One region of the Streptosporangium becharense genome, then DNA from elsewhere that is predicted to be linked to it. Evidence: riboswitches for the same ligand, from Rfam matches in the RefSeq annotation. Region 1 holds a riboswitch; each other region holds the start of a gene.

Region 1 (7,728 bases):
CCGAGGTGCCGAGCATGATGTTCGTCGGCCGGGTCCGGGGCTACCCGGTGGCCCGAGAAGGCGCGCAGAAGCTCAAGGAGATCTCCTACGTCCACGCCGAGGCGTACCCGGCCAGCGAGCTCAAGCACGGGCCGCTGGCGCTGATCGGCCCGGGGATGCCCACGGTGGCGATCGTCCCCGACGACGAGCTGCTCGACAAGAACCTCACCACGCTGGGCGAGATCCGTGCCCGGGGCGGGCGGGTGCTCATGGTCGGGCACCGCGCCGCCGACCCCAAGCTGGCCGACGACTGCGTCGTGGTGCCGCGCAACGAGATCGAGCTGGACCCGATCCTGCTGACGATCCCGCTCCAGCTCTTCGCCTACCACGCGGCCGTGGCGCTGGGCCGGGACGTCGACAAGCCCCGCAACCTGGCCAAGAGCGTCACGGTGGAGTAGATCCACCCACTCCGCATCTCCTCGGTGCGGCCCCCTCGGTAAGGGCTCGGCGATAACGGCCCCGGGCGTGTGACATGAGGTGACACGCGGGTAGCCCGAGATGTACGGGGTGCCGGGGGGGAGGGGCGCTCATGCGCCGCAGGGGGTTTCTGGCGCTGGTCACCGGGGTGGTGGCCGCCGCGGGCTGCGGCCCGGCCGGCGGTCCGGCCGGCACGGCGGTCGACCGGCTGTCCGTCGTCGCGCCCGCCGTCCGCGGGCAGGGCTGGGAGGCGATGCCGCGCACCCTGGCCGGGGTCCTGACCCGGTGCCGCCTGGCCAGGGCCGTCGAGATCGTCGACCACCCGGCCGGGGCGGGCTCCGCCGTCCTGGACCGGCTGGGTTCCCCCGGCGGCCCCTTCACGGGCGAGGGCAGGGTGCTCGTCGCCGGGATGTCACTGGTGGCGGGTGCGGAGATCGCCGGCACCGCCCCCCTGGTCGGCGCCACCACCCCGCTCGCCCGCCTCGTGGGCGACTGGGCCGCCCTGGTCGTCCCGGACGGCTCCCGGCTGCGTTCCTTCGACGACTTCGCCGCCGGCGTCCGCCGGGACCCGGCGGGGCTGGCGGTCGGCGGCCGGCTGGAGGGCGGCTCGGACCACGTGCTCTACGGCATGATCGGCAAGTGCCTGGGGGCCGACGCCCGGCTGCTCGACTACGCCGGGTACCTCACCGCGGCGGACGCCGCCGAGGCGCTTCACCTCGGCCGGGTGGCCGCGCTCCTGGGGCCGGCCCGGTCGTTCCGGTCCGGGATCGCCGCCGGCCGGCTGCGTCCCCTGGTGGTCTCCTCGGGGGAGCGCGTCGACGGGATCGACGCGCCGACGCTCATGGAGCTGGACGTCCGGCTGGAGTACAGCGACTGGTGCGGCCTGCTCGGCCCGGCGCGCATGGCGGAGGCGGACCTGGACGCGGCGGTCGCCCTGTGTGACAGGATCGACGCGGCCCCCGACTGGCGGGCCCGGTGCGCGGCCAACGGCTGGAGCCGGGTCTATCTCAGCGGCGACGACTTCCGCCAGTGGTTGTCCACCGAGACGGCGCGCACCCGCGAGGTGCTGCATGACCTCGGACTGTTGAAGTCTTCCGACACAACTTGTTGGGGTAGTTGCGTCCGACGCCACTAGATGTAGGATCCTGCTCGTTGCTGGTTCGCCCCGGGAGGGGCGACGAGAGAGGGAACCCGGTGAGATTCCGGGGCTGCCCCGCAGCGGTGAACGGGAACGAAAGCCGTCATTGAGCACTGGGTGCGTCATGCCCGGGAAGCGACGGCCGGTAGGCGTGTGCACGGTGCCCGTGAGTCCGAAGACCTGCCGGTGACGTAAGTGTCCAGGGCCTCGTGGGAGGGCCCGCGGACGAGGCGGTCCGGCGTGCCCGGAATCGCTCGTATCCGCGTGCCCGTCCTCCGGGAGCCGCACGGGGAATTCGAACGAGCGAGGGGCAGGACGTGACGCACACCGTGGTCGACGCCGCAGGGGAGACCGCCGGAACGGGCGGGCAGGACGCCGCCGGGCGGGACGCCGGGACGGGAATCCGGGGCACGCGGACCGGTGGGACCGGTGGGGCGTCGGAGGCCGACCGCAGACTGGCCATCGACGAGGCCGCGGCCCGGGTCATCACCGACCCGGAGAACTCCAGGGTCGCCGCCGGGTTGCTGGCCGGGCTGATCGCCGACGAGGCCGCCGGGCACGGCGTCTTGAGCTTCTCCGACTCCGTCGCCGCCACCCACGCGGCCGGACTGGTCGCCGACCGGCTGGCGGAGTTCGTGGCCGTCAACGCCGCGGCGCTGGACGCGCTGGTCGACACCGGGGCCGACGACCGGTTCGAGTACTTCGGGCTGCGCACGGTCTACGACCGCTACCTGCTGCGCCACCCGGAGACCCGCAGGGTCCTGGAACGCCCGCAGCACTTCTTCCTGCGGGTCGCCTGCGGCCTCTCGGAGACGGTCTCCGAGGCCGCCGAGCTCTACCGGCTCATGGCGACGCTGTCCTACCTGCCCAGCTCGCCCACCCTGTTCAACTCCGGCGCGCGCCGGCCCCAGCTGTCGTCCTGCTTCCTGCTCGACTCCCCGCGCGACGAGCTGGAGGCCGTCTACGAGCGCTACGGTCAGGTCGCCCGCCTGTCGAAGTACGCCGGGGGCATCGGCATCTCCTGGAGCCGGGTCCGCTCCCGGGGGTCGCTGATCCGGGGCACCAACGGCCACTCCAACGGCATCGTGCCGTGGCTGCGCACGCTCGACGCCAGCGTCGCCGCGGTCAACCAGGGCGGCCGCCGCAAGGGTGCGGCCTGCGTCTACCTGGAGACGTGGCACGCCGACATCGAGGAGTTCCTGGAGCTGCGCGACAACACCGGCGAGGACGCGCGCCGCACGCACAACCTGAACCTGGCGAACTGGATCCCGGACGAGTTCATGCGCCGGGTCGAGGCCGACGGCACCTGGTCGCTGTTCGACCCCAAGGACGTCCCGCACCTGGTCGACCTGTACGGCGCCGCCTTCGACGAGGCGTACCGCGCCGCCGAGGCCGAGGGACGGTTCGTCAGGCGGATCCCGGCCCGCACCTTGTACGGCCGGATGATGCGCACCCTCGCCCAGACCGGCAACGGCTGGATGACTTTCAAGGACGCCGCGAACCGGACCTCCAACCAGACCGCGCGTCCCGGGAACGTCATCCACCTGTCGAACCTCTGCACCGAGATCCTGGAGGTCACCAGCGACGCGGAGACCGCCGTCTGCAACCTGGGCTCGGTCAACCTCGCCGCCCACCTGGACGCCTCCGGCGGCGACCTCGACTGGACGCGGCTGCGCGCCACCGTCCGCACCGCGGTGCGCTTCCTGGATCGCACCATCGACCTGGGCTTCTACCCGACCTCCGAGGCCGAGGCGGCCAACCGGCGCTGGCGTCCGATCGGGCTCGGCGTGATGGGCCTGGCCGACGTGCTGTTCGCGCTGCGCCTGCCGTTCGACGCCCTCGAGGCGATGGCGCTGTCCACCCGGATCTCCGAGGAGATCGCGCTCGCCGCGTACGCCACCTCCGCGGACCTGGCCGTCGAGCGGGGCCGCCACCCCTCCTACGACGACACCAGGGCCGCCGCCGGGGTGCTGCACCCCGACCACTACGGGGCGGGGACCTCCGCGGAGTGGACCACGCTGCGCGAGCGGATCGCGGTGACCGGCCTGCGCAACTCGCTGATGGTCGCGATCGCCCCCACGGCCACCATCGCCTCCATCGCGGGCTGCTACGAGTGCATCGAGCCCCAGGTCTCCAACGTCTTCAAGCGCGAGACGCTCTCCGGGGAGTTCCTCCAGGTCAACCGATACCTGGTCCGGGATCTTTCGGCGCGCGGGCTGTGGACCCCGCAGATCCGCGACGCGATCAAGGCCGCCGACGGGTCCGTCCAGGACATCCCGCAGATTCCCGCGGACCTGAGGCTGCTCTACCGGACCGCCTGGGAGCTGCCGCAGAAGGCGCTGATCGACCTGGCCGCCGCGCGCGCACCGTACATCGACCAGTCGCAGTCGCTGAACCTCTTCATGGCCACCCCGACCATCGGCAAGCTCTCCTCGATGTACGCCTACGCCTGGAAGTCGGGCCTGAAGACCACGTACTACCTGCGCTCACGCCCGGCCACCCGGATCGCCCAGGCCACCGTGGCGTCCTCCGCGGCGTCCCCCGTGCGGCCCGCGGCGCCCGGCGGGCCCGTGCCCGACCCGGAGGCCGTCGCCTGCTCGCTGGAGAACCCCGAGTACTGCGACGCCTGCCAGTAGACGCCCCTCATCCCCTTCCGAAAGGCACCGCCCGATGCTGCTCGACCCCGGCATGGATCTCACCCTGCGGCCGATGCGCTACCCGGAGTTCTACGAACGCTTCCGGGCCGCGATCCGCAACACCTGGACCGTGGAGGAGGTGGACCTCGCCTCCGACCTGGCGGACCTGGCGAAGATGACGGCCGAGGAACGCCACCTGATCAACCGGCTCGTCGCGTTCTTCGCCACCGGCGACTCGATCGTGGCCAACAACCTGGTCCTCAACCTCTACCAGCACGTCAACGCACCCGAGGCGCGCCTGTATCTCAGCAGGCAGCTCTTCGAGGAGGCCGTGCACGTCCAGTTCTACCTGACCCTGCTCGACACCTACCTGCCCGACCCGGACGAGCGGGCCAAGGCGTTCGCCGCGGTCGAGCACATCCCCTCGATCCGCGACAAGGCGGAGTTCTGCTTCCGGTGGATCGACTCGCTGGGCGGGCTGACCCGGCTGGAGACCCGCGAGGACCGGCGGGCGTTCCTGCTCAACCTGATCTGCTTCGCGGCGTGCATCGAGGGTTTGTTCTTCTACGGTGCCTTCGCCTATGTTTACTGGTTCCGCTCCCGGGGCCTGCTCAGCGGCCTGGCCACGGGGACGAACTGGGTGTTCCGCGACGAGTCCCTGCACATGGAGTTCGCCTTCGGGGTCGTCGACACCGTGCGGGCCGAGGAGCCCGGCCTGTTCGACGACGAGCTCGCCGAGCAGGTCACCCGGATGCTGGAGGAGGCGGTGGCGGCCGAGCTGGCCTTCGCCGAGGACCTGTGCCGCGACGGCCTGCTCGGCATGAGCGCCGAGCGGATGCGCGAGTATCTGGAGTACGTCGCCGACCGGCGGCTGGCCCGGCTCGGGATGCCCGTCCGGTACGGCACGGCCAATCCGTTCGCGTTCATGGAGTTGCAGGACGTGCAGGAGCTGGCGAACTTCTTCGAGAGGAGGGTTTCCGCCTACCAGGTGGCGGTTGAGGGGAATGTCACTTTTGATGAGACTTTCTGATTTGTTGGCGATCTAGGGGGGAACCCTGTCCGGCGCAATGATCTTTCAGGAGGAAAGCACGAGGGGGACGCCGTCAGTGTCGGAATGGATCCTCATGATCGCTTCCGTGTTCGCAGCAGTGGTGGCCGTCGAGGCGGTGCGCCGGATTCTCCAGTCGCGGCTGATCGGGGAGAAATGGGTTCTCGCCGGTCCGCTGGTCCGCCGTTGCACCTGGCCGGGGTTCGCCGCGGCCGCGGTGGCCACGGCCTACACGGTCTACGAACCGGGCATGGCCGACAGGTCCGTCAGCGGGACGATCCAGCGGGTCCTCAGCCTGCTGATGATCGGGTGCGTCACCTGGCTGGTCATCCAGGCGGCCTACGCGGTCACCGACGTCGTCCTGGAACGGCTGATCAGCGTCGAGGGGGAGCGCAACCGCAAGGCCCGGCGGATCCGCACCCAGATCACCCTGGTCCGCCGGGTCGCCTCGGCGGTCATCATCGTGGTGGCACTGGGCGCGATGCTCTTCACCTTCCCCCAGGTGCGGGCGCTCGGCGCCGGGCTGCTGGCCTCGGCCGGGATCGCCGGCGTCGTGGTCGGCATCGCCGCCCAGGCGACCCTGGGCAACATGCTCGCCGGCCTGCAGCTCGCCTTCAGTGACGCGCTCCGCCTGGACGACGTCGTCGTGGTGAAGGGCGAGTGGGGCCGCATCGAGGAGCTGAGCCTGACCTACGTGGTGCTGCGGCTGTGGGACGAGCGCCGGCTGATCCTGCCGGTCTCCCACTTCACGGCCAACCCGTTCGAGAACTGGACCCGGCACAGCAGCCGGGTGATCGGCCACGTCTACTTCCGGGTCGACTGGTCGGTGCCGGTGGAGGAGCTGCGCGCCGAGCTCTATCAGGCCCTGCGCGCGCACCCGCTGTGGGACCAGAAGGACTGGACCCTCCAGGTCACCGACACCCTGCCCAGCGGGTTGCTGGAGCTGCGCGCGCTGATGAGCGCCGCCGACTCCGCCAGCGCCTGGGACCTCAAGTGCGACATCCGCGAGCACATGGTGACGTTCATCCGGGAGAAGTACCCCGAGTCGCTGCCCCGCTTCCGGGTGGACGCCGAGCCGTCGTCCCCGGCCGTGCCCGGTCTGTTCGCCGGGCCGGACGGCGTCCCGGGGCCGGGGCACCGGGACGGCACGCCGGACCTCTCCTGAGCGAGGGCCGCGCGGGCCTTCGCTCAGGAGCCGCAGTCGCAGTCGCAGCAGTTGCAGCACTCGCAGCAGTCGTCCAGGAGGCAGCGGTTCTTGCACGAGCTGTTCCGCTTGCGGCTCCATCGGGGCCGCCACAGACCGCAGGTGAGCAGGGTCCCGACCCCGGCGGCGGTCTTGCGGAACACCCCCGGCCGCTCGTACGACATGCCGAACGTCCGCTGTACGGCCCGGCGCACCTCGGCGCCGAGCAGCACGTCCACCAGGTGCCGGTCGGCGAGCTCCAGCTCGCGCAGCGCCAGCTCCAGGCCGTGCGCGGCGTCCTCGCAGAGCCGCCGCGCCTCCCGGGGCGGGGTGCCGGTCGCGGTGAGCGGGTTGAACGCCCCGCGGGCGGCGTCGTCCTCCAGGTCCTCCACCGCGTCCAGCAGATGGGCGATCCGGCCGAAGAACCGGCCCGCCTCCGCCAGGACCGCTGCGTTGCCGGGGGCACCCGCGAGGGCCGCGGTGTGCGCGAACGCGGCGGCGACGGCCTCCTCGGTGGGGCCGGTCAGCTCCAGCAGGGTCGCCCCGGGGCGGCCCTCCAGGTCGAGCTGGCGCTCGACCGTCGAGGTCAGTACGGCGGTGTCGAACCCGATCCCGGCACCCATCCTGGCCCCCGCCGCTTCCCAGCGGGCCGCCAGCCTCTCGCGGGCCGGGCCGGTGCCGCGGGCGGCGTCGCCGTCGGCCACATGGTCGCGCAGCCTGCCCGCCGCGAGGACCAGCGACACCGTGGCGGCCAGCCGTGCCCCCTCCGCCCGGGCGTCCACCACGTCCGCCGACCGGAACCCGCGCAGCGCGCAGGGGCCGGCGGTCCGGTGCGGGGAGCCCGCCGGGCTCTGCGCCTCGGTCAGCACCGAGAGGATCAGCCCGTCGTAGTTGGTGGCCAGCCGTGCCCCGTGCCCCTGCCTGTCGCGGAGGGTCAGGCACAGCCCGCACAGGTGCGCTCGCCAGGCGCGTTGCAGGGTCGGGCAGGAGTGGGAGCTACAGGGGCGAATTATGCCGAACATTTGATCTCGCATGCTTCGATGCGGCCTAGCCGCATATCGGGGGAATGTTCGGCAAGAATCTATCCTGCGGGGATCTCCAGGAACCCTGACTCCTCCCGAAGTGCGACAGGAAGCCGCCGTACCCGGGCACGCTGAGATCGGGAAGCGGCCGTACATCCTTGCGGCCCTGCGGCCGAGGGGCGGTCCGGGGCCCGGCCGGTGCGCGAATGGCCGGGACGGGGACCACGGGCGCCCGCGCCGGCGGC
Region 2 (7,728 bases), 5.7 Mb from region 1:
TCCTCAGCTACCGGCGGCTTCCTGCATGCGTTGCGCCGCAATGGGCTCCTTGCGGCCTCACGGCATCACAAATGATCATTAATCCTGGAGTGGTCGTTCCGAAAATTTCGCTTAAGTGTTGACATGTTTCGGTTGCGTTTCCACACTGATCTCCGAGGCGGTCGGCTCCGTCCGATGTGGTGATCGGCGAGGGCCGCCGGTCATGACGCCACCGTGGTGTGCGCCTCCGGTTCGGGGTGCGGCGTCGTCCGCCGGGTTCCCGCACATCCCTTTTTCCGCGATTTCAGTATGGAGTCAGGCATGGGTGTGAAGGCTTTACCTTCATCCGCGTACGGACGCTTCGCCGCCCTCTGCGGCGTCGTGAGCGCCGTGGGCGTCCTGGGTGTCGTAGGCGCGGCGCTGGTCGTGCCGGTTCCCGCGGACGCGGCGGCGAGCACGCTGGCCGCCGCCGCGCAGCAGAGCGGCCGGTACTTCGGCACGGCCGTCGCCGGCGGCAAGCTGGGTGACCAGGCGTACACCACGATCGCGAACCGCGAATTCGACATGATCACCGCCGAGAACGAGATGAAGATCGACGCCACGGAACCCAACCGGGGGCAGTTCAACTTCAGCGCCGGCGACCGGATCTACAACTGGGCGGTGCAGAACGGCAAGCGGGTGCGCGGCCACACGCTCGCCTGGCACTCCCAGCAGCCGGACTGGATGAGGTCGCTCTCCGGCAGCAGTCTCCGTCAGGCGATGATCAACCACATCAACGGCGTGGTGGGGCACTACCGAGGCAAGATCTACGCCTGGGACGTCGTCAACGAGGCCTACGCCGACGGCAACTCCGGTGGCCGGCGCGACTCCAACCTCCAGCAGACCGGCAACGACTGGATCGAGGTGGCCTTCCGCACCGCGCGGGCCGCCGACCCGTCCGCCAAGCTGTGCTACAACGACTACAACATCGACAACTGGAACTGGGCCAAGACACAGGGCGTCTACAACATGGTCCGCGACTTCAAGCAGCGCGGCGTGCCGATCGACTGCGTCGGCCTGCAGTCGCACTTCAACGGCAACAGCCCCTACAACAGCAACTACCGCACGACCATCCAGAGCTTCGCGGCGCTGGGGGTCGACGTGCAGATCACCGAACTCGACATCCAGGGCGGCTCGGCCACCACCTATGCCAACGTGGTCAACGACTGCCTGGCGGTGCCGCGTTGCACCGGCATCACCGTATGGGGCGTCCGCGACAGCGATTCGTGGCTGGGCGAGAGCGCCAGCGCACTGCTGTTCGACAGGAACGGCAACAAGAAGGCCGCCTACAACTCCGTCCTGAACGCGCTCAACAACGCGGACCCGGACCCCTCGCCCTCGCCGACCGTCACTCCCACGTCGGACCCGGGCGGTGCCGGGCAGATCCGGGGTGCGGCCTCCGGACGGTGCGTGGACGTGCCGAACTCGTCGACGGCCGACGGCACGCAGCTCCAGCTGTGGGACTGCCACTCCAACCCCAACCAGCAGTGGGCCTACACGTCGGCACAGGAGTTCCGCGTTCTCGGCGGCAAGTGCCTGGACGCCGCCGGCACCGGCAACGGGGCCAAGGTGCAGATCTACTCCTGCTGGGGCGGTGACAACCAGAAGTGGCGCGTCAACTCGGACGACTCGATCGTGAACGTCCAGTCGGGTCTGTGTCTCGACGCCGCCAACAACGGCACCGGTAACGGGACCCAGCTTCAGGTCTACTCCTGCTGGGGCGGCAACAACCAGAAGTGGACCTGGAACCGGGGCTGAGAAGCCGGATCATGAGACGGCACCGGCCGGTGCCGATCGGGGGCCGGGACGGCGATCACCGCAGCGATCACTGCGGTGATCACCGTCCCGGCCGGTTCCGTCGAGTCCGCGGGAGCGAGCCGATCGCCTCCACCGTGCGGCCGGCGGCGCGCAGTGAGTAAGCCCGCCTTACCACGTGCCTACGGCGGTCGCGCCGCAGAGCAAGCCGGTACGTGAAGCGGAAGACGCATGCTGGGCGCCATGACCATTCGTCGATTCGGTACGTTCGCCTCGCGGTTGGGAGCCGCGATCCTGGCCGTCGCGCTGCTCGCGGCGCGCCCCGCGACCGCCACCGCGGACGGCGGCCTCGCTGCTCAACCACACCAGCCACATCGCCGACCACACCGAGGTGCTCTTCTCGACGGTCGAGAGCCTGGACGCCAACCGCTTCCGTCGGGGACCACCTGCTGGAGGCGGCGTGCGGGCCCGACGCGCCGGCTCCCTCCGAGCCGGACCCCGTGTTACGTCGTCAGCGCTGCAGTGTCAGCAGACCCGGCCGGTAGGGCAGGAGGCCGTAGTCGCCGCCGGAGTCGGGGTTGCGTCCCTGGTAGAGCAACTGCAGATTGCAGGGATCAACGGTCATGGTCTGATCGGGACCGGTGCGGATCAGTTCGCCGTGGCTGATGTCGTTGGTCCAGGTGGCGCCGCTGTTGGCCTTGCCGGCGAAGGGATTGCCCTCGGTCGCGGCCTGCGGTGTCCACGAACCGTTCAGGCTGGTGGCCGTGAACGAGCGGAAGTAACGTCCCTGCGAGCCGATCGCCTCGACGATCATGAGGTAGCGGTTCTGGCCCTGGAGCTTGTAGACCTGAACGGCTTCGAACAGGTTGTTCGTCGTGTCGCTCATGACCACCGTCGATGTCGTGCCGAAGCTGCCCGGGAAATTCCCGATAGGCATGCCGGCCCGGTAGATCTTGCCGTTGTCGCCGGCGAAGAACAGATACATGTTCGTGCCGTCACCGATGAGCGTCTGGTCGATGGGGCCTGTTCCGGAGCCGGAGATGCTTCCGGAGAAGAGCACCTGCTGCGATGACCAGCCATTCGGGTTGGTGGGGTCGCTCGACGTCCTGTAGGAGAAAGCGGTCCCGCCCCACTGGTAGGCGAGCACCCAGATGTTCTTCGGGGCGAAGTAGAAGAGCGTGGGCGCCACAGCGGAGGAGGACATCGCGTTCTGGCTGGCCGAGGCCATCTCCGGCCAGTTCGTGAACAGGCCGAAGCTCATCGAACCCCACCTCGTCCCCGTGTCGTGCGTCGTCGCGTGGACCAGGTGCCTGCCGTTGTAGGGGACGACGGTGAAGTCCTTGAGCGAGACCCATCCCGGCTTCGGCTGCGCCAGCGGGCCCGTCGCTGCGCCGGCACGGCCGATACGTCGAGGTGCCGCCCCTGCTCGCCACCCCGACACCGCGCGTGGCGGGCCTACACCGCCGGCGCCGAGCCGCCCGCCGCCGCCCGTACCGTGCGGATCATCGACCTGCTCGACGAGGAGGTCGCGCTCACCCCCGTGCACCGGGTGAGCGGCCAGAGCCAGTCGAGGCCGTCGGCGTTCACCGAAGCGCGCAACCGCGCGGTGGCGGCTCTCGCGGGGCTGGACATCCCCGGGCTGGCACCTCTGGAACGGCGGCGGGACCTGCCGATGACCAGCGTCGGGGAACTGGCCAGGGCCGGAGTGGTGACCGTCCATCAAGGGCCGCTCAGGATGAGCGTCGAGGAGGGGGGCCTTCCCGTCCTGACGGCCAAGGACCTGTTGCTCGGCCGCGCTCCCAGCGGACGCACCGAGGACGAACCCGGGCTGATCGTCACCGAGCGGGGTGATGTCGTCGCCCCGCTCGTTCCCCGCGGCGACACGGTCGTCCGGGTGATGCGGGAGGGCGGGGCCGCGCTCGGACCACAGCTCCTGCTGTTCCGGACGGACCCCGAGCGGCTCGACCCGCACTTCCTCGCCGGCTGCCTTCGGGTCACCGGGGAGACCAGCACGCGCCTGGGCTCCTCCACCCGGATGGACCCTCGTCGTGCCCGGCTGCCGCGCCTGCCCATCGACGAGCAACGCGCGTACGGCGACGCCTTCCGCCGGCTCCTGGCCTTCGAGGACTCCGTCCACGAGATCAGGAGGATCGGCGACGATCTGGTGCGGTCCGGCTTCGACGGTCTCCTCGATGGAACCCTCCACCCCCGAGTGGATTCCCCTTGTCGATCTTCTCTCTGTGACGCCCGGAGGCGCGGTGGCTGAGCGTACGGTCATCCTCGAACGGTACGAACTCGACGAGGTGCACCTCGGCAAGGGAGGCATGGGGGAGGTCTGGGGCAGCTACGACAAGCGGCTGTCCCGGCTCACCCGGACCGGTCAGATGATGGGTACCGCGTCCTACATGCCGCCTGAGCAGATCCGGGGCGGGACGCTCGCGCCGCAGAGCGACCTTTACGCCCTCGGGTGCGTCCTGCACGAACTGCTCACCGGGAGGAGGCTGTTCACGGGACCCACCGAGTACGGCGTGTACGAGCAGCAGATCCACACCGCGCCGCCCCGGGTGCGGCGGTTCCGGCCCGACGTCCCGCCTGAGCTGGACGAGTTCGTTCTGCCGCTGCTGGCCAAGCGGGTCGGGGAAAGGCCGGAGACCACCGCCGCGCCGCCCCCGCCTTCCACCGGCTCGCCGTGGATCTGGCGAAGCGGTACCACGCCGACGATGAGCGGGTCTTCCAGTGCCGCATGCAGGAGGCCACCTGTCATGTGCATCTCGGCGACAGCGGCCTGGCGCTCCGCTTGATGCACGCTCTGCTCGCCGACGAGTTGCGGGCGTATTCGGCGGACGACCCGCGGACCCTGGAACTGCGCAGGCAGATCGGTGAGCTGCAGAAGAGCACGGGTGACGTCGAGTCCGCCCGGAGCACGCTCGCCGGCCTGCTCGACGATCTCGGCCGCCTGTACGGGCCCGACCATCCGGCGACGGTCCGGGTCCGCGACGGCCTGACCCGCCTGGCTCCCTGACCGGTCAGGGCGGTTCCCGGAACTCCATCCGGTAGGAAACCGGCGTATTCGTGATCCACCGTACGTCCGCGCGCGTCGTCCCGTTCGCGGCGGGCGGTCACCGGTGTTCCGGGGTGCGGTGATCCTGTCCACTCCGTGTCGCCGTTATGTCGGAGTTGTAGTGCTGTGTCAGTATGGCCGGGTAGGCGACGGCGGAACGAGGAAACCGGTGCGAATCCGGCGCGGTCCCGCCACTGTGATCGGCGAGCGGACCCCGACGACGCCACTGCCCGCACGCGGGTGGGAAGGCCGGGGCGAGCGGTGACCCGAGAGCCAGGAGACTCGCGCGGTCGCCTCCTCGACGAAGCCGGGGCGGATCTCCCCGGGGAGGAGGAAGCGTCGGTATGCCCATGGGGACGACCGATCCGGTGCCGTGCCGGGTCACCGTGTGCCGTGACTGCTGCTGCGGCACGTCCAAGGTGCGCGGCGTCGATCACGCGGAGCAGGTCGCGTATCTCAGCGAGCGGATGCCGGTGGGCGTCTCGGAGTGCCTGGGCGTGTGCGAACGGGCCAACGTGGTCGTGGTGCGGCCCTCGGCCGCGGGACGGGCCGCCGGTGGCCGCCCGGTGTGGTTGGGGCTGGTGAACGATCCGGCGGCGACGGAGGACGTCGCGGCCTGGGTGCGGGCGGGCGGCCCGGGTGTCGCCGCGCCGCCCGACATCCTGGACCTGTACGCCTTCACCCCGCCGCGACGCGTCGCCGGCCCGTCCCGCACGCCTCGGGTCGGGAGGCGCAGCCCGTTGCCTGTACTACCGGGTTCTGAAAGGGCGGAAACGCGCAAGCCGCGTCCTGGCGGGCGCGCGGACGGGTGAACCCCGCCCGCCGGTCGGCGGTGAGGAACGGCGGCGCGTTCAATCGTTGCGCCACCGCCTCCCTCCGAGGGGCGGAGGCCGTTCACTCCGTGTCGATATCAGCCTCTCCCAGGAGCTCGTCGGCGTGTTTGACACCCAGCTCGGCCATGAACTCCCGCTCTCTGGCGGCCAGGTCCGCCAGACGGACTTCGATGAATCCCGCGTCGTCCCCTTCCCGGAGCCGGCGCAGGGCCTCGTGGGAAATGCCGTGCGTGCGTGTCACAGCTTCCTCCGTCAAAGGGTCCAGATCGATCAACGCCTGCCGCACGGAGATCCGGGAGGGTGTCGTCATCACCAGTCGATTGGCCGGACTGGACGTTCCCTCTATGCCACGCCTATTGACAACGTGCCGGTATGCCTCGGTATGGGATGTGGCCAGCAGATTCTTGGGATCGAGAGAAGTCCCGTCGGGGTTGACGCGATGGGGAAACTCCTTGAGCTCCCACAGGATGAAAGCCCGTACTCGCGCGCTACGCAGATCGAAACGTTGTGGAAAAGGTCGGGCGTGCTGGTCGCCGAGGCGGAGGGTGCCGTTCCCCGCAGCGAAGTCCTTGATCTCTTGGAGTGACTGCCTGACCTGGGTGGTGTTGGCTCCGGCGAAGTGCCCGGACCACGAGGTCGTCCAGAACCATCGCCTCAGCAAGACGAGTTGCCGTTTGTCGGGCTCTGGGCAGAAGTGGAAGAAGGCGGCCAGCAGCATGATCTGCAGGTTGTAAGGGACCAGGCGTGCCAGCGGAACCCCGGCATGGGACCGGAGGAAGTCAACCGCCTGTTCCAGGGCGAGGTCGGTGGCTTCCACCGCGGAGAGCAGCCCACCCTCCACTCGCTTGGCCAGGGCCTCCCAACGGGTGTCCTGTACGTCCTCCTCTCCAGAGATCGCAAGGATGGCGCGGAAGATCGTGAGTGAGGGTATCTCGCCGAAGCCCGAGACCGCGATGCGTTCCTGGATGGCCTCCATCCGGTCGGCAAGGCTGTCCGGGCCGGTCGTGGCGTAGGTCAGCGCGGTCACCATCTGATCCGGCGTCATCGACTGACCGCTGCTGTTGACCCGCGAGAACACCTCCACTGCATGGGTCAGCGAACCGCCGACCAGGCGGACCGCGGCCATCTTGTACTGCTTGATCCGCTGGGCGACTTGTTCGGCCTCGTCGATGAACGGAGTGATGTCGCCGCCCGGAACCCTGGCCTGTGACAACTCGCGTGCGTAGGCGAGGAAATCCATCGTCCGGAGGATCGAGCCCATCGGCAGGTAGGTATGGGGAGCGCGATCCCCGTACTTCCAGTGCCGGTATCGGGTGGACCTGTCGTCGCCATCCCCCAGGACTCGATAGATCCACCACATCCAGTCGCGCTGTTCCGTGGAGCGAGGAGCGTCTGAGGGGCGCTTCAACCCTCCGAAGAGGGTGGACAGACGCTGATGACCATCGAGGATGTAGGCGACCTGACTGCCCGGCCGATGCGGGGGGATCTTCAGCCCGCCGATCTCGTCGAGACTGGCGAGCTGCTGTTTGGTCTGCCAGATCAGCAGGCTCCCGATGGGATAACCGCGTTCTATGCTGTCGAAGAGGTTGAGCATCTGCTCTGGTCGCCAGACGAAGGGACGTTGGAACTTCGGAACCCGGAGCTCGCCGGCAGCGATCATGTTGAGGATCTGCTCCAGGAGGTAGATCTCCGGTAGTACGGTGATCTCTTCATTGTCGTCGGGCATTTCCACCTCTAGATGATCTTTCTGAGCATGGTGAGAATCGCATGCAGCTCCTCGACCACCCCTTTGCCGAGGTCCTCGAAATGTTCAGCCGTGAGCTTTCCGCTCGCGGCTTCGCGTTCGAGGAGCTCGGTCAACTTGGTCCCGAAGCCCGTCCGTAGCTTATCGATCACTCTGTCCGGCACCCCGTCGTACAGATTCTGGTGTCCTGGGGGAACGCGGAGGCCGTCTTCCCTCGCTTTGGGAAATCCGTGTTTCATGTCGAAGTGACCGCGCTGTTCGGGAGTGAGCTGAGTCAGCTGGTCCAGCAGCCGTGAGGCCTCGCGGGGTCGTAGTGC
Region 3 (7,728 bases), 5.7 Mb from region 1:
GGCGTCGCCGATGTAGTGGCCGACGATGCGTTCCGTCATGCACTCCAGCAGGGTCGGGCCGCCGCCCTCGCGGGCGACCTCCACCGCGTCGCGCACGTGGAAGCGGACCGACTCGGCGTCGTTGCCGTCGATGCGGTAGCCGGGCATGCCGTAGGCGGCGGCCCGGTCGGCCAGCCGCCCGCCCCGGACCATGTCGGCGATCGGGGTCAGCTCCGAGTAGCGGTTGTTCTCGCAGACGAAGACCACCGGCAGGTCGAAGGCCGCGGCGAAGTTCATCGCCTCGTGGACCGCACCCTGGTTCATCGCGCCGTCACCGAAGACGGTCACCGCCACCCGGTTGGAGCCGTCGTGGCGACCGGCGAGCGCCGCGCCGCACGCGATCGGGGCACCGGCGCCCACGATGGAGTTCTCGCCGTGGAAGCCGTACTCGGCGGCGGTGAAGTAGGCCGAGCCGCCCCGGCCGCCGTTGACGCCGGTGGCGCGGCCCAGCAGTTCGGCGAAGAGCGGCTCGGCGGGCACGCCGCGGGCGAGCGCCCAGCCGTGGCCCCGGTAGGTCGCGAACAGCGCGTCCTCGGGCTCCAGGGCGTCGCAGGCGCCGACCGGGATGGCCTCCTGCCCGATGCACAGGTGGACCGAGCCGACGATCGGCCCCTCAAGGCGCAGCTGGCGCACCTTCTCCTCGAAGGCGCGGATGCGCCACATGGCCAGCAGGTCCGCGAGCCGTCGCTCACTCATTGTCGTTCTCCTCCGTCCGCCACGCCGCGAGCGCGACGGCACAGATCGTCTCGGCGTCGCCGATGTAGGACTCGGGGGGAAGCGGGAGCGGCCCGAGGCTCGCGAGGTCGTCGGGCCCGGCCACCTCCCGCAGGGTGTCGGCGAGCGCGCGGCGGTCCGCCCGCGCCCGGTGGGCGGCCTGGTAGACGAGGTCGTGCGCCTGCTCGCGGCCCAGCGCGGGGGCCAGGCGCATCATGTACGCCTCCGCCATGATCAGCCCGCCCTCGGCGTCGAGGTTGCCGCGCATCGCCTCGGGGAAGACCTGGAGTCCCACGGCGACCTCGGCGGCGGTGACCAGGGCACCGGCGGCGAGTTCGGCGAGCTGCGGCACCACGTACCACTCCACCTGCCACTCGCCCGCGGCCCGCTCGTGGCCGGCCTCCATCGCCCGGAACACCGCCGAGCTGAGGGCGCCCGCCGTGCCGGACATGCCGATGATCGCCTCGCAGCCGATCGGGTTGGCCTTCTGCGGCATCGTGGAGGACGCCCCGCGGTGGTGGCCGCCGGCCTCGCGGACCTCGCCGACCTCGGTCCTGGACAGGTCGACGACCTCCCGGGCGAACCTGGCGGCGGTCGCCGCGACGCTCGCGCAGGCGACGCCGAACTCGGCGATCCCGTCCCTGGCCACGTGCCAGGGCACGTCCGTCTGGACGAGCCCGAGCCGGGTGGCGACGCCCTTCCTGACCACCGCGGCCTGCTCGCCCATGGCGGCGGAGGTTCCTCCGGCGCCGAAGAGGGAGACGGCCGGGACGTGCCGCAGCGCGTCGCGCAGCCGCCGCCGCTGGCGGGTGACCTCGGCCAGCAGCACGGCCAGCTTCGCGCCGAACGTGGTGGGGACGGCCTGCTGGGCGTGGGTGCGCGCGGCCACCACGGTGCCCGCGTGCTCCTCGACCAGGCGGGCGAGGGCGTCGCCGAAGGACTCCAGCAGGACGACCAGGCGCTCCAGCGCCTCCCTCATCTGCAGGGACAGGCCGCTGTCCATGATGTCCTGCGTGGTCGCGCCGTAGTGGACGCGGCCGTTGGGCCCCTCGGGCAACGCGGCGGCGATCATCCGCACCAGCGGGAGGATGGGGTAGCCCACGTTCACGGCCTCCCGCCACAGGCGGTCGAGGTCGATGGTGGCGGGCACGCACGCGGCGGCGATGGCCTCGGCGTCGCTCTCGTCGATCACTCCGGCCTCGGCCTGGGCCAGGGCGAGGGCGGCCTCGACCCGCAGCCAGGAGAGCACGGTGCTCTCGGCGGAGAAGATCCCGGCCATCCCGGCGTCGCCGAAGAGGGCGGGGAGCAGCTTGAAGGTCTGCACGGTCAGTTCATCTCCAGTCCGCCGTCGACGTTCAGCGCCTGGCCGGTGATGAACGAGGCGAGGTCGCTGGCGAGGAAGAGGACGGCGGCGGCGAGTTCCTCGGCGCGGCCGGGACGCCGGAGCGGGGAGCGTCCGCTGACCTCCTGGAGGTAGTTCGCCCCGGCGTCCGGGCCGAAGCGGGCGTCGCGGTCGGCGATGATCTCCTCCCACATGGGGGTGAGGAAGATCCCCGGGCAGACCGCGTTGACCCGTACCGGGGCGAGCGCCTCGGCGGCCGACTTCGTCAGCGACAGCAGCGCGGTCTTGGTCGCCGAGTAGTGCGCGGCGTTGGGCCGCCCGGACCTGGCCGCGACGGAGGCGAGGGTCACGATCGATCCGCCGCCCTGCTCGACCATGCGGCGGCCGACCGCCTGGGTGATCCAGAAGGAGCCGTTGAGGTTGACGTCGATGATCCGGCGCCACTCCTGCGGGGTCACCTCCAGCAGGGGCGTGGTGCGCATGACGCCGGCGCAGTTCACCAGGATGTCGATGCGGCCGATCTCCTCGGCCAGGGCCACCGCCTGCTCGGGGTCGGTGAGGTCGGCGGCCCGGTCGCGTGCCCCCAGGGCGGTCGCGGCCTCGGTCAGCCGCGGTCCCTCCAGGTCGGAGACGACGAGATCGGCACCGGCGTCGGCCAGCGCGCGGGCACATGCGAGCCCGAGCCCTCCCGCGGCCCCGGTGACGAGCGCCGTACGCCCCGCCAGGTCGATCGTGACAGCCATCCCCGGTGTTCCCCCTCGGTAGGTCAAACGATTGACTGGGAATGTAGCAGCGTGCTCACAAAGCGGACAAGAGGTCGGTCAATCGTTTTTATTACGAAGTTCTTCTTCCGTTAACACGCCCCGCGCCGCGCACCGGGGACCGCGTGAGGGCGGAGCAGGGCCACTCCGACCTGGCCGGACGTCCGGCCGCCGGGCGGGGAGGCGACACCGGGCGGTCATCCCCGGGTCACCCCGGGGCGTCCCCGGGTGGACGCCGGGACGCCGGGACGCCGGGACGCCGGAACGCCGGTCCCGGCCGGTGAGACCCGCACCCGGCTGCGCTAGAGTCGCGTCCGGCACGAACTGACGCGAGGTGCCTCCCCGTGGGGAGGAGAATCGGGAAGCCGGTGCGATTCCGGCACGGGCCCGCCGCGGTGATCGGGGAGCCGCCGTCCATGCACTCACGTGCGGCCACTGGCCTTTCGGGCTGGGAAGGCGGACGGTGCAGGCGTTGATCCGAGAGTCCGAAGACCGGCCTCGCTCCATCTGCCACCGCCCGGGTGGCATGACGCAGCGGGAGCCTGCCCTGTGAGCACCGACATCCAGCCCGACATCTACCAGGTCATCCACCGCCGCCGTGACGTGCGGTCGCAGTTCACCGGTGAGCCCGTCCCCGGCGACGTCCTCGAACGCGTGCTGGAGGCCGCGCACGCGGCACCCAGTGTCGGACTGTCCCAGCCCTGGGACTTCATCCTCGTCCGGGACCTCGGCACCCGCCGCGCGTTCCACCGCCACGTCCAGGAGGAGCGGACCCGTTTCGCGGCGTCCCTCACCGGGAGCGCGGCGGAGCGGTTCGCCCGGATCAAGGTCGACGGCGTGCTGGAGTCCAGCCTCTCGGTGGTCGTCACCTACGACGCCGCCCGGGGAGGTCCCGCGGTGCTGGGCCGGCACGCCATCGCCGACGCCGGCCTGTACTCGGTCTGCCTGGCCGTCCAGAACCTGTGGCTGGCGGCCACCGCGGAGAACCTGGGAGTCGGCTGGGTCTCGTTCTACCGCGAGCCGTTCGTCCGGAGCCTGCTCGGCATCCCCTCCGGCATCCGCCCGGTGGCCTGGCTGTGCCTGGGGCCGGTCACCCATGTGGAGGCGGTGCCCGATCTGGAGCGGCACGGGTGGCGCCGGCGCGTCCCGCTGGACGCGGTGGTCCGTCACGAGCGCTGGTGACGGCAAAGGACGCGCACGCCGTACGGTGACGGGGAACCGGGCGCGGGTACGACGGCCGGAGTCCGGGCACGACGGACAGGGCACAGGTCCGGGCCGGGCGGGGCTTCGGGGCCGGATCAGGCTCCGGGGTTGAGTCCGGCGCCGGGGTTGAGTCCGGCTCCGGGCCGGGCTTCGAGTCCGGGGCCGGGCCCGGCGCGGGCACGGCGATCGAAGGAGCATCGAGACAGTGGGCAGAGCGACGAGCGGGGCGGCGGACAGGATGATCGCGGACTTCTGGTTCGACCCGTCCTGCCCCTACACCTGGATCACCTCCCGTTGGCTGCTGGAGGTGGAGAAGGTCCGGCCGGTCGAGGTGCGCTGGCACGTGATGAGCCTGTCGGTGCTCAACGAGGGCCGGGACGACGATCCCGAAGGCGACCCCGAGGGTTACCTGTGGGTGCCCGTGCGCGTCTGCGCCGCCGTGCTCCGGGAGCACGGTCAGCAGGCGCTCGGCAGGTTCTACACCGCCCTGTGGACCCGCGGGGACGACCGCGACGAGCAGGACTGGATCGGTTCCCTGCACGACGCGCTGGCCGCCGCGGGGCTCCCGCGGGAACTGGCCGAGGCCGGGACGTCGACGGCCTACGACGAGGCGGTGCGCGCCTCGCACGCCGAGGGCATGCGCCTGATCGGCGGGGACACCGGCGGACACGTCGGCACCCCGGTGGTCGCCGTCACCGGCGCCGATGACGAGCGTGTCGTGTTCTTCGGCCCCGTCCTCTCCAGGATCCCCACCGGGGAGCGGGCGGGCCGCCTGTGGGACGGGACACTGCTGGTGGCCGGCACCCCGGGCTTCCATGAGCTCAAGGGCCCCCCGCACGAGGAGCCCCGGCTCCGCCCCGACGGGGCCTGACGGCTCCGCGGCGGAGCGCGGCCGGGGAAACGGCCGCCGGATCCACGTCACGGGATCGCGCCGGCCCGGCGGCGCGATCCCGGTACTTGACCGGGGAACGTCTCGATGGTCCCATCTCTCATAGTTAGGAACCCTTCCTAACTAGATCTCCTCGCCCTCTTCCCCCCGAGACAACAGCAGGAGAACCGATGAGACCTTCCATCCGAGCGCGCTCGCTGGCCGGTGCGCTCGTGGCCGGGTTACTGCTCAGCCTTCCGGTGACGTCACCCGCCGCCGCGGCACCGACCCGGTACGAGGCGGAGAACGCCACCATCTCCCAGGGCACCGTGGACACCAGGCACGCCGGGTTCACCGGGACGGGCTTCGTCGACTACGCCAACGTCGCCGGCTCCCACGTCGAGTTCACCGTCAACGCGGCGACCGCCGGCAACTACCGTCTGGCGTTCCGTTTCGCCAACGGCACCACCACGGACCGGCCGATGGACATCTCCGTCAACGGCACGACGGTCTCGGCCGGACTGTCCTTCCCCGGCACCGGTGCGTGGACCACCTGGGTGGAGAAGTCGGTCACCGCGGGTCTCATCGCGGGCGCCAACAAGGTCCGCGCCACCGCCACCACCGCGAACGGCGGCCCCAACCTCGACCGGCTGAGCGCGTCCGCCCCCGCCGACACCCAACCGCCGACCGCCCCGGCCGGCCTGCGCGTCGTCGGCGAGATCAGGCCCACCTCCGTGGGCCTGGCCTGGAACGCGTCCACCGACGACGTCGGCGTCTCCCAGTACAGGATCTACAACGGCGGGAACGTGCTCGTCACCGTGGGCGGCAACATCACGAGCCTCACGGTGCCCGGTCTGACACCCAACACGCGGTACGTGTTCAGCGTGCTGGCCTACGACGCCGCGGGCAACCCCTCCCAGGGCAGCAACAGCGTCGACCTCACCACACCGCCGGGCGGCGACACCACGCCGCCGAGCACGCCCGCCGGCCTGCACGCCACCGGCGTCACGGCGAACACCGTCACGCTGGGCTGGAACGCCTCGACCGACGACGTCGGCGTGACCGGCTACAACGTCTACCGCGACGGCACGAGGATCGCCACGGTGCCGGACCTCACCGCGACCGTGGACGGGCTGACGCCCGACACGGCCTACTCCTTCGAGGTCGAGGCGTTCGACGCCGACGACAACGTCTCGCCCCGCACCGCACCGCTGCCGGTGAGGACGACCGGTACCGCGGGCGGCGGCGACCCCGTCTACGACCGGGACGTCACCAAGCTCGACCTGGCGTGGGGCGTCACGTTCCTGCCGGACGACAGCGCGCTGGTCGCCGAGCGCGACCGGTTCGAAATCGTACGGGTCACCCCGAACGGGCAGAAGACGGTGGTCGGCAAGATCACCGAGGCGACGACCACCGGCGGCGAGGGCGGCCTCCTCGGCCTGGCCGCCTCCCCGAACTTCGCCGCCGACCGCTACGTCTATGCCTTCCACACGGCCTCGTCCGACAACCGGGTCGTCCGGTTCAAGTACGAGAACGGGCGGATCGGCGCTCGCGAGCCGATCGTCACCGGCATAGCCAAGAACCGGTTCCACAACGGTGGGCAGATCAAGTTCGGCCCCGACGGCTACCTGTACATCACCACCGGTGACGGCCAGGACGGCAACCGGGCACAGAACCTCGGCTCGCTCAACGGCAAGATCCTGCGCGTGACGCCGACGGGCGCCGGCGCCCCGGGCAACCCGTTCCCGAACGCGCCGCGCGTCTACTCCCTGGGGCACCGCAATCCGCAGGGCATCGCCTGGGACTCCAGGGGACAGCTGTGGGAGTCCGAGTTCGGCAACAGCACCTGGGACGAGCTCAACCTGATCCAGCCGGGCAAGAACTACGGTTGGCCCAACTGCGAGGGCAGGTGCGACAACACGGCCTACGTCAACCCGGTCCGGCAGTGGGATGTGGCTTCCGCCTCGCCGAGCGGCATCGAGATCGTGAACGACTGGATCTACATGGCGGCGGTCCGCGGCCAGCGGCTCTGGGTCATGAGGATCGACGGCAGCACGACCGACACGCCCAGGGCGTTCTTCAGCGGCCGGTGGGGCCGCCTGCGCACGGTCGTCAGGACGCCCGACGGCGGGCTCTGGCTGACCTCCACCAACAATGACAAGAACGGCGGCACGCCGTCGGTGCTCGACAACGTGATCGTGCGGCTGAAGTTCGCCCCGCCGGCGTGAGACCGGCGACGGCTCGGACACCGGCATCCGACGGAACGGGTCCGGGCGGGACGGAGTGATCCGTCCCGCCCGGACCGGACCCGCCCTCCTCCCCCGCCGCCGGGTGGGACGGCCCGCCTTCCTCACGTCGCCACGCGAGGCAGGCCCGGCGCCTTCGCGTCGCCGTCGAATGTCGCCGTCGAATGTCGCCGCCGAATGAGGACGACTCCGCGGCGGGCGTCCGCTCCCCCGAGCCGGACGCCCGCCGCGGAGCCGGTCGGCTCCGTACTACGCCGGTGACATGACCTCCCTGTCCCGGTCCGCCCCCCTGCCGTCCTGCTCGGCGGACGGCGGGGACGCGGGCGGCGAGTCGTCGTGCTCGTCGAGGAGGGTGGTCTCGTCGAACGGCGCCCGCCCCGACAGCACCTCGGTGGCGCGTGTCCGGTCGAACTCGCCGGTCCAGGTGCCGATCAGCACGGTGGCGACCGCGTTGCCGGCGAAGTTGGTCAGTGCCCGCGCCTCGGACATGAAGCGGTCGATGCCGACGATCAGGCCGACGCCGTCGACGAGGTCGGGACGGTGCGACTGCAGGCC
Region 4 (7,728 bases), 960 kb from region 1:
AGATCCGGGACGTCTCCTCGGAGAGCGTGCGGGTCCGGACCGCGTCCGGCCGGGTGCTGTCACCGATGTAGGCGGCCGGGGCCTTGCCGGTGAGCGCCCGGACGGTGGCGATCATGCCGCCGTGGTACTGGAAGTAGTCGTCGGAGTCGGCGATGTCGTGTTCGCGGGTGTCGACGTTCTTGGCCGCCACCGCGATCCGCCGGTAGGCGCTCTCCATGTCCTCGCGCGCCGGGACCCCGTCGACGCCCCGGCCGTAGGCGAACCCGCCCCAGACCGCGTACACCTCGGCGAGGTCGGCGTCGTCGCGCCAGTTGCGGCTGTCGATCAGCGGCAGCAGCCCGGCCCCGTAGGCGCCCGGCCGCGAGCCGAAGATCCGCATGGTGGCCCGGCGCTCGTCGCCGTGGACCGCCCGGTCGGCGAGCACGTGAGCGCGGACGTAGTTGACCTCCCCGGGTTCCTCCAGCCCGGCCGCGAGCCGCACGGCGTCGTCCAGCAACGCGACGACGTGTGGGAACGCGTCGCGGAAGAAACCGCTGATCCTGACGGTCACGTCCACCCTCGGGCGGCCGAGCTCCCCGGCCGGGATCGGCTCCAGGCCGGTGACACGGCGCGAGGCCTCGTCCCAGACCGGACGCACGCCGAGCAGCGCCAGCACCTCGGCCACGTCGTCCCCGGCGGTGCGCATGGCGCTGGTGCCCCACACCGACAGCCCGACCGAGCGCGGCCAGTCGCCGGTGTCGGCCCGGTAGCGCTCCAGCAGCGATTCGGCCATCGCCTGGCCCGTCTCCCACGCCAGCCTGCTCGGCACGGCCTTGGGGTCGACCGAGTAGAAGTTCCGCCCGGTGGGGAGCACGTTGATCAGGCCGCGCAGCGGTGACCCGCTCGGCCCGGCCGGGACGTACCCACCGTCGAGGGCGTGCAGGATCGCGTCGATCTCGTCGGTGGTGCGCGCCAGCCGGGGCACGACCTCGTCGGCGGCGAAGCGCAGGATCCGCTCCACCTGGCCGATCCGCTCCGGGCCCGCCCCGCCGGGGAGGGACGCGACGGCGGGGGTCTCCGCGCCGGTCCCGGCGGAAGGCGCCACGCCCGCCTCGGCGGGGGCCAGGACGGCGGCGGTCACCTCGGGGACGGCGGCGGCGTCCCAGCCCCGGGCCTCCATGCCCTCGACCAGGGCACGGGCCAGCGCCTCGGCCTCGTCGACGCCGATCCGGGCGGCGGTGCCGTCCTCGGCCAGGCCCAGGGCCTCGCGCAGGCCGGGCAGCGCCTGGCTGCCGGCCCACACCTGCCGCGCGCGCAGCATCGCCAGCACCAGGTCGACCCGCGCGGCACCCTCGGGGGCGACGCCCAGCACGTGCAGGCCGTCGCGGATCTGGACGTCCTTGACCTCGCACAGCCAGCCGTCGACGTGCAGCAGGAAGTCGTCGAACTCGGCGTCGTGCGGGCGGTCCTCGATGCCCAGATCGTGGTCGAGCCGGGCGGCCTGGATGAGCGTCCAGATCTGCGCGCGGATCGCGGGCAGCTTGGCCGGGTCCATCGCGGCGATGGAGGCGTGCTCGTCGAGGAGCTGCTCCAGCCGGGCCATGTCGCCGTAGGTGTCGGCGCGGGCCATCGGCGGGACGAGGTGGTCGACCAGGGTCGCGTGGGCACGGCGCTTGGCCTGGGTGCCCTCGCCGGGGTCGTTGACCAGGAACGGGTAGATCAGCGGCAGGTCGCCGAGGGCGGCGTCGGGCCCGCAGGAGGCCGACAGGCCGGCGGACTTGCCGGGCAGCCACTCCAGGTTGCCGTGCTTGCCCACGTGGACCACGGCGTGAGCGCCGAAACCGTCGGACAGCCAGCGGTAGGCCGCCAGGTAGTGGTGGCTGGGCGGCAGGTCGGGGTCGTGGTAGATCGCGATGGGGTTCTCGCCGAATCCGCGGGGCGGCTGCACCATGACGACGACGTTGCCGGCGCGCAGCGCGGCCAGCACGATCTCGCCCTCCGGGTCGCGCGAGCGGTCGACGAACAGCTCACCGGGCGGCGGGCCCCAGTGCTCCTCGATCCGGGCACGCAGGTCGCCGGGGAGCGTGCCGTACCACTCGGCGTAGCGGCCCGCGCCGATGCGGACCGGGTTGGCGGCGAGCTGCTCCTCGGTCAGCCAGTCCTGGTCCTGCCCGCCCGCGGCGATCAGGGCGTGGACCAGCGCGTCGCCGTCCTGCTCGGCCACCCCGGGCAGCTCGCCCTCGGCGCCGATGTCGTAGCCGTGCTCCCGGAGCGCGGCCAGCAGCCGCACGAGGCTCGCCGGGGTGTCCAGGCCGACGGCGTTGCCGATGCGGGCGTGCTTGGTGGGGTAGGCCGACAGCATCAGCACCAGCCGCCGCTCGGCGGGCGGGACGTGCCGCAGCGCGGCGTGCCGCACGGCGATGCCCGCCACGCGGGCGGCCCGCTCGGGGTCGGCGACGTAGACGGTCAGCCCGTCCTCGTCGATCTCCTTGAACGAGAACGGCACGGTGATGATGCGTCCGTCGAACTCGGGGATCGCGACCTGGGTGGCGGCGTCCAGCGGGGACAGGCCGTCGTCGTTCTCCTCCCACTGCGAGCGGCTGCCGGTCAGGCAGAGCCCCTGCAGGACGGGCACGTCCAGCTCGGCGAGGGCGCCGACGTCCCACGCCTCGTCGTCGCCCCCGGCGGACGCGGTCGCCGGGCGGGTGCCGCCCGCGGCGAGCACGGTCACCACCAGGGCGTCGACCGTGCGCAGAGCCTCCAGCAGGCCGGGGTCGGCGGCGCGCAGGGACGCGCAGTACAGGGGCAGCGCCCGGCCGCCCGAGTCTTCGATCGCCGAGCAGAGCGCCTCGACGAAGGCGGTGTTGCCCGCCACGTGGTGGGCTCGGTAGTAGAGCACCCCGACGACCGGCCCGTCCTCGCGGCGGGCCTGACGCTCCAGCACACCCCAGGTGGGGGTGGGGGCGGGCGGGGCGAACCCGTGGCCGGTGAGCAGCAGCGTGTCGGACAGGAACCGGTGGAGTTCGGTCAGGTTGGCCGCCCCGCCGTGGGCGAGGTAGGCGTGCGCCTCGGCGCAGACGCCGCCGGGCACCGTGGACAGTTCCATCAGCTCGGCGTCCGGCGCCTGCTCGCCGCCGAGGACGACGACGGGCCGGGGCCCGGCGAGCAGCGCGTCCAGGCCCTCCTCCCAGGCGCGGCGCCCGCCCAGCAGGCGGACCACGACCAGGTCGGTGCCCTCGACCAGCGCCGGGAGGTCGTCGGCGGTGAGCCGGGCGGGGTTGCCCAGCCGGTAATCCGCGCCGCTCGCGCGGGCGCTCAGCAGGTCGGTGTCGGAGGTGGAGAGCAGGAGGATCACGCGCCACGCTCCAGGGAGGACGGGACGGTACGGCTCAGCGATGCCACGGTGTGGCGGGGGAAGGGCGAAAAGCGCACGGAGCTTCCTCACTCGGGGTCCTCGCCCCGGGTCGTCGTCGGCCACGACGGCTGGAGTCTCCTGGCTGCCGGATCGGTGCTCACCCCGGCCTTCCCGTCCGACCGTCGGACAGTGGCCCGGGTGGGGTTCGCTCCCCGGTTACAGTGGCGGGACCGCGCCGGACTCGCACCGGCTTCCTCCCTTTGCCGTCGCCACCGATGACACTACGGCAGTCCGGCTCATTGCAAGAAACTGGCATTAACATCCTGTCCGTGGCCATTGCCGACTTTCCCGGACGATCGCGACTCGATGCCTGCCCCGGAGCCCTTCAGACGCACGCCGCCGCCGACGGCGGCCTGGCGCGCGTCCGGGTGCCCGGCGGGCGGCTGACCCCCTTCTGCCTGCGCGAACTCGCCGAGGCCGCCTCCTCGTACGGGAGCGGCGTCATCGAGCTGACCTCGCGGGCGAACGTCCAGGTCCGCGGCCTCGGCCCCTCGGACGGCCCCTCAGATGGCACCTCAGACGGCGCCGGGAACGGTTTCGCCACCCGGATGGCCGCCGCCGGCCTGCTGCCGTCCGCCACCCACGAGCGCGTGCGCAACGTCCTCGCCTCCCCGCTGAGCGGCCTGGACGGAGCCGGGGTCGCCGACGTGACGCCCCTGGTGGACGAGCTCGACCGGCGGCTGTGCGCCCGTCCCGCCCTGGCCGCCCTGCCCGGCCGGTTCATGTTCGCCCTCGACGACGGACGCGGGGACGTGGCCGGGCTCGGCGCCGACGCCGCCGTCCTGCCGACCGGCGTGGACGAGGCCGCGCTGCTGGTCGCGGGGGTGGACACCGGCATACGCGTCCCGCTGGGCGAGGCCGTGACGGCCCTGCTGGCCGCCGCCGACGCCTTCCTCGCCGAGCAGGCGGCCCAGGGCGTCACCGCCTGGCGGATCTCCGAGCTCCGGGACGGCGCCGCCCGGGTCACCGCCCGGGTGCGGGCGGCCCTCGTACCGCGTGCCGGGGTTCCCGCGTCCTCCGCGGCGGACGACGGCCCGTCCCGGTACGGGACCGCCGGGCCCGGGCCGGGGACCGGCAGCGGTCCGGGGGGCGGGCCGGTGGGGACCGGCAGCGAACCGGGGACCGGCACCGGTCCGGAGATCGGGCCGGTGAGGGCCGAGCCGGTGACTCTCGGGCCCGTCGGGGTCTTCCCGAGCCGGGACGGCACCCGCGTCGCGCTCGGGGTCGCGGTGCCGCTGGGACGGCTGACCGCCGCGCAGGCCGAGGCGCTCGCGGACGCCGCCGTGGGCGGTGAGATCCGGCTCACGCCGTGGCGCGGCGCCGTCCTGCCCGGCCTGCCGCCGGACGAGGTCGCCGCCACCGCCGCCCGCCTCACCGCCGCCGGGCTGGTCGCCGACCCCGCCTCGCCGTGGATCGGGGTGACGGCCTGCGCCGGCCGTCCCGGCTGCGCCAAGTCGCTGGCCGACGTCCGCGCCGACGCCGCCCTCGTCGTCGCCCGAGCCGGTGGGGCGGTCGCGGGCGGCGCGCCGGGCACCGGTACGCTCCCCGTGCACTGGGCGGGCTGCGGCAGACGCTGCGGCCGGCCCAGAGGACGGGTCGCGGACGTGGTCGCCACCGGCGACGGCTACCGCGTGGAGCTGGACGGCACCGGCCTGACCTGTGCCGGCATCGAGGAGACCGCGGCCGCGCTGGCGGCCGCCAGAGGGGACCTGTGATCGACTACGTCCGCGACGGCGCGGAGATCTACCGCCGTTCGTTCGCCACCATCCGCGCCGAGGCCGACCTGGGCGGCCTGCCCGCCGACGTCGCCCGGGTCGCGGTCCGCATGATCCACGCCTGCGGCATGGTCGACCTGGTGACCGACCTCGCCTGGTCCCCGGGGGTCGTGGCCTCGGCCCGCGCGGCCCTGCGCGCCGGCGCGCCGGTGCTCTGCGACGCCCAGATGGTCGCCTCGGGGGTGACCCGCCGCCGGCTGCCCGCCGGCAACGAGGTGCTGTGCACCCTCGGCGACCCCCGGGTGCCGGAGCTCGCCGAGCGGCTGGGCACCACCCGCAGCGCCGCGGCACTGGAGCTGTGGCGCGACCGGCTGGCGGGCTCCGTGGTGGCGATCGGCAACGCGCCGACCGCGCTGTTCCGGCTGCTGGAGATGGTCGAGGAAGGTGCCGGGCGACCGGCCGCCGTGCTCGGCGTCCCGGTCGGGTTCATCGGCGCCGCCGAGTCCAAGCAGGCCCTCGCCGAACACCCGGCGGGCCTTGAGTACCTGGTCGTGCACGGCCGCCGGGGCGGGAGCGCGATGACCGCCGCCGCCGTCAACGCGATCGCGAGTGAAGAGGAGTGAGCGGCAACGTGACCGGACGGCTGTGGGGCGTGGGACTCGGGCCTGGAGACCCCGAGCTGGTGACCGTCAAGGCGGCCCGGCTCATCGGCGCGGCGGACGTGATCGCCTTTCACAGCGCCCGCCACGGCCGGAGCATCGCCCGCTCGGTGGCGGCGCCGTACCTGCGGGAGGGGCAGATCGAGGAGGCCCTGATCTACCCGCTCACCACCGAGACCACCGACCACCCCGGCGGCTACCAGGGGGCGATCGACGACTTCTACGCCGACTGCGCGGTGCGGCTCGCCGCCCACCTGGACGCCGGACGCGACGTGGTGGTGCTGTGCGAGGGCGACCCGCTCTTCTACGGCTCCTACATGCACATGCACAAACGCCTGTCGCACCGCTACGTCACCGAGGTGGTGCCGGGCGTGACGTCGGTCAGCGGCGCCGCCGCGGTCCTCGGCCGACCGCTGGTCGAGCGGGACGAGGTCCTCACCGTGCTGCCGGGGACGCTCCCCGCCCCCGTGCTCGCCGAGCGCCTCGCGGCGACCGACTCGGCCGCGGTGCTCAAGCTCGGCCGTACGTTCACCAAGGTCCGCGACGCGCTGGCAGAGGCCGGGCGGCTGGACGAGGCGTGGTACGTGGAGCGCGCCACCACCGGGCAGCAGCGTCTGGCCCCGCTCGCCGAGGTGGACCCGGACAGTGTGCCGTACTTCTCGCTGGCGCTGATCCCGAGCCCGGTCAACGCGGCCGGTCCCGCGTCCGCGGCGGCGGAGGCGGCCCCCGCCCCCGCCCCCGTCGTGGGCACCCGCGGCGAGGTGGTCGTGGTCGGGCTCGGCCCGGCCGGGCGGCCGTGGCTGACGCCCGAGGCGCAGGAGGCGCTGGCCGGCGTCGACGAGCTCGTCGGGTACGGCCCCTACCTCGACCGGATCCCGCCGAACCCGCGCCAGCGCCGCCACCCCACCGACAACCGGGTGGAGGCCGAACGCGCCGCGCACGCGCTGGAGCTGGCCGCGGCCGGGTCGCGCGTGGCCGTGGTCTCCTCGGGTGATCCCGGGGTGTTCGCGATGGCCAGCGCGGTGCTGGAGGTGGCGTGCGAGCCACGGTTCGCGGACGTGCCGGTGCGGGTGCTGCCGGGCCTGACCGCGGCGCACGCCGTGGCCGGCCGGGCCGGGGCGCCGCTGGGCCACGACTACTGCGTGCTATCGCTGTCGGACCTGCTCAAGCCGTGGGAGGTCGTCGCCGGGCGGATCAGCGCCGCGGCCGGGGCCGACCTGGTCCTGGCGATCTACAACCCGGCGTCGAAGAGCCGCACCTGGCAGGTGGCCGCCGCGCGGGACCTGATCCTGGAGCACCGCGCACCCGAGACGCCCGTGGTCGTCGGCCGCGACGTCGGCGGGCCCGCCGAGAGCCTCACGATCACCACCCTCGGAGAGCTCGACCCGGCCTCGATCGACATGCGCTGCCTGCTGCTGGTGGGGTCGTCGACCACGCGGGTGGTCGAGCGGGGCGACGGCCGCCGGGTGGTGTTCACCCCCCGCCGCTACCCGGCATGATCGTCCGCGCCGGCGGCGGCCGGGCCGGTCGTGGAGTCCAGCCAGGACAGGGCCGCCTCGACGGTCTCCACGGCGGGCACGCCGTCCGGCGCGGCCGGGCGGCGGACGACCACGACCGGCAGGCCCAGCTCGCGGGCGGCGGCCAGCTTGGCGGTGGTCATCCCACCGCCGCTGTCCTTGGTGACGAGCACCTCGACGCGGTGCTCGCGCATCAGGGCCAGCTCGCCCTCGACGGTGAACGGGCCCCGGCTGAGCAGCACCTCCACCCGGCGCGGCATCGGCGGCTCCGGCGGGTCGACCGAGCGGGCCAGGAACCACAGGCCGTCCAGCCCGGCGAAGACCGGCAGGCTCCGCCGGCCGGTGGTCAGGAACACCCGCTCCCCCAGCGAGGGCAGCAGCTCGGCGGCGGCGGCGAGGGAGGGGACCCAGCGCCAGTCGTCGCCGGGGCCCTCCCGCCAGCC

What was found. Region 1 has a riboswitch for cobalamin ahead of F4562_RS28740 (ribonucleoside-diphosphate reductase subunit alpha). Riboswitches for the same ligand answer to the same signal wherever they lie in the genome.
Region 2: linked by a shared signal. The riboswitch ahead of F4562_RS03735 ((2Fe-2S) ferredoxin domain-containing protein) and the one ahead of F4562_RS28740 (ribonucleoside-diphosphate reductase subunit alpha) in region 1 are both predicted to bind cobalamin.
Region 3: linked by a shared signal. The riboswitch ahead of bluB (5,6-dimethylbenzimidazole synthase) and the one ahead of F4562_RS28740 (ribonucleoside-diphosphate reductase subunit alpha) in region 1 are both predicted to bind cobalamin.
Region 4: linked by a shared signal. The riboswitch ahead of cobN (cobaltochelatase subunit CobN) and the one ahead of F4562_RS28740 (ribonucleoside-diphosphate reductase subunit alpha) in region 1 are both predicted to bind cobalamin.

What each region holds. Positions count from the first base shown of each region.
Region 1 is NZ_JACHMP010000001.1:6,592,240-6,599,967, forward strand. It holds gene glmS (glutamine--fructose-6-phosphate transaminase (isomerizing)) at 1-437, shown strand, start outside; gene F4562_RS28735 (tripartite tricarboxylate transporter substrate-binding protein) at 569-1,591, shown strand; cobalamin riboswitch at 1,596-1,796, shown strand; gene F4562_RS28740 (ribonucleoside-diphosphate reductase subunit alpha) at 1,912-4,230, shown strand; gene F4562_RS28745 (ribonucleotide-diphosphate reductase subunit beta) at 4,265-5,260, shown strand; gene F4562_RS28750 (mechanosensitive ion channel family protein) at 5,367-6,443, shown strand; gene F4562_RS28755 (DUF5685 family protein) at 6,467-7,483, opposite strand.
Region 2 is NZ_JACHMP010000001.1:852,453-860,180, reverse strand. It holds gene F4562_RS03760 (endo-1,4-beta-xylanase) at 301-1,776, shown strand; gene F4562_RS03755 (glycoside hydrolase family 62 protein) at 2,285-3,214, opposite strand; gene F4562_RS03750 (hypothetical protein) at 3,269-4,039, shown strand; gene F4562_RS03745 (protein kinase domain-containing protein) at 4,032-4,574, shown strand; gene F4562_RS03740 (hypothetical protein) at 4,574-4,795, shown strand; cobalamin riboswitch at 4,937-5,138, shown strand; gene F4562_RS03735 ((2Fe-2S) ferredoxin domain-containing protein) at 5,179-5,646, shown strand; gene F4562_RS03730 (DUF262 domain-containing protein) at 5,729-7,393, opposite strand; gene F4562_RS03725 (hypothetical protein) at 7,402-7,728, opposite strand, start outside.
Region 3 is NZ_JACHMP010000001.1:882,683-890,410, forward strand. It holds gene F4562_RS03870 (thiamine pyrophosphate-dependent dehydrogenase E1 component subunit alpha) at 1-735, opposite strand, end outside; gene F4562_RS03875 (class-II fumarase/aspartase family protein) at 728-2,077, opposite strand; gene F4562_RS03880 (SDR family NAD(P)-dependent oxidoreductase) at 2,080-2,838, opposite strand; cobalamin riboswitch at 3,172-3,371, shown strand; gene bluB (5,6-dimethylbenzimidazole synthase) at 3,406-4,038, shown strand; gene F4562_RS03890 (mycothiol-dependent nitroreductase Rv2466c family protein) at 4,298-4,930, shown strand; gene F4562_RS03895 (PQQ-dependent sugar dehydrogenase) at 5,119-7,155, shown strand; gene F4562_RS03900 (cation:dicarboxylate symporter family transporter) at 7,423-7,728, opposite strand, start outside.
Region 4 is NZ_JACHMP010000001.1:7,551,140-7,558,867, reverse strand. It holds gene cobN (cobaltochelatase subunit CobN) at 1-3,334, opposite strand, end outside; cobalamin riboswitch at 3,444-3,617, opposite strand; gene cobG (precorrin-3B synthase) at 3,664-5,109, shown strand; gene F4562_RS32595 (precorrin-8X methylmutase) at 5,106-5,732, shown strand; gene F4562_RS32590 (precorrin-2 C(20)-methyltransferase) at 5,741-7,267, shown strand; gene F4562_RS32585 (cobalt-precorrin-6A reductase) at 7,255-7,728, opposite strand, start outside.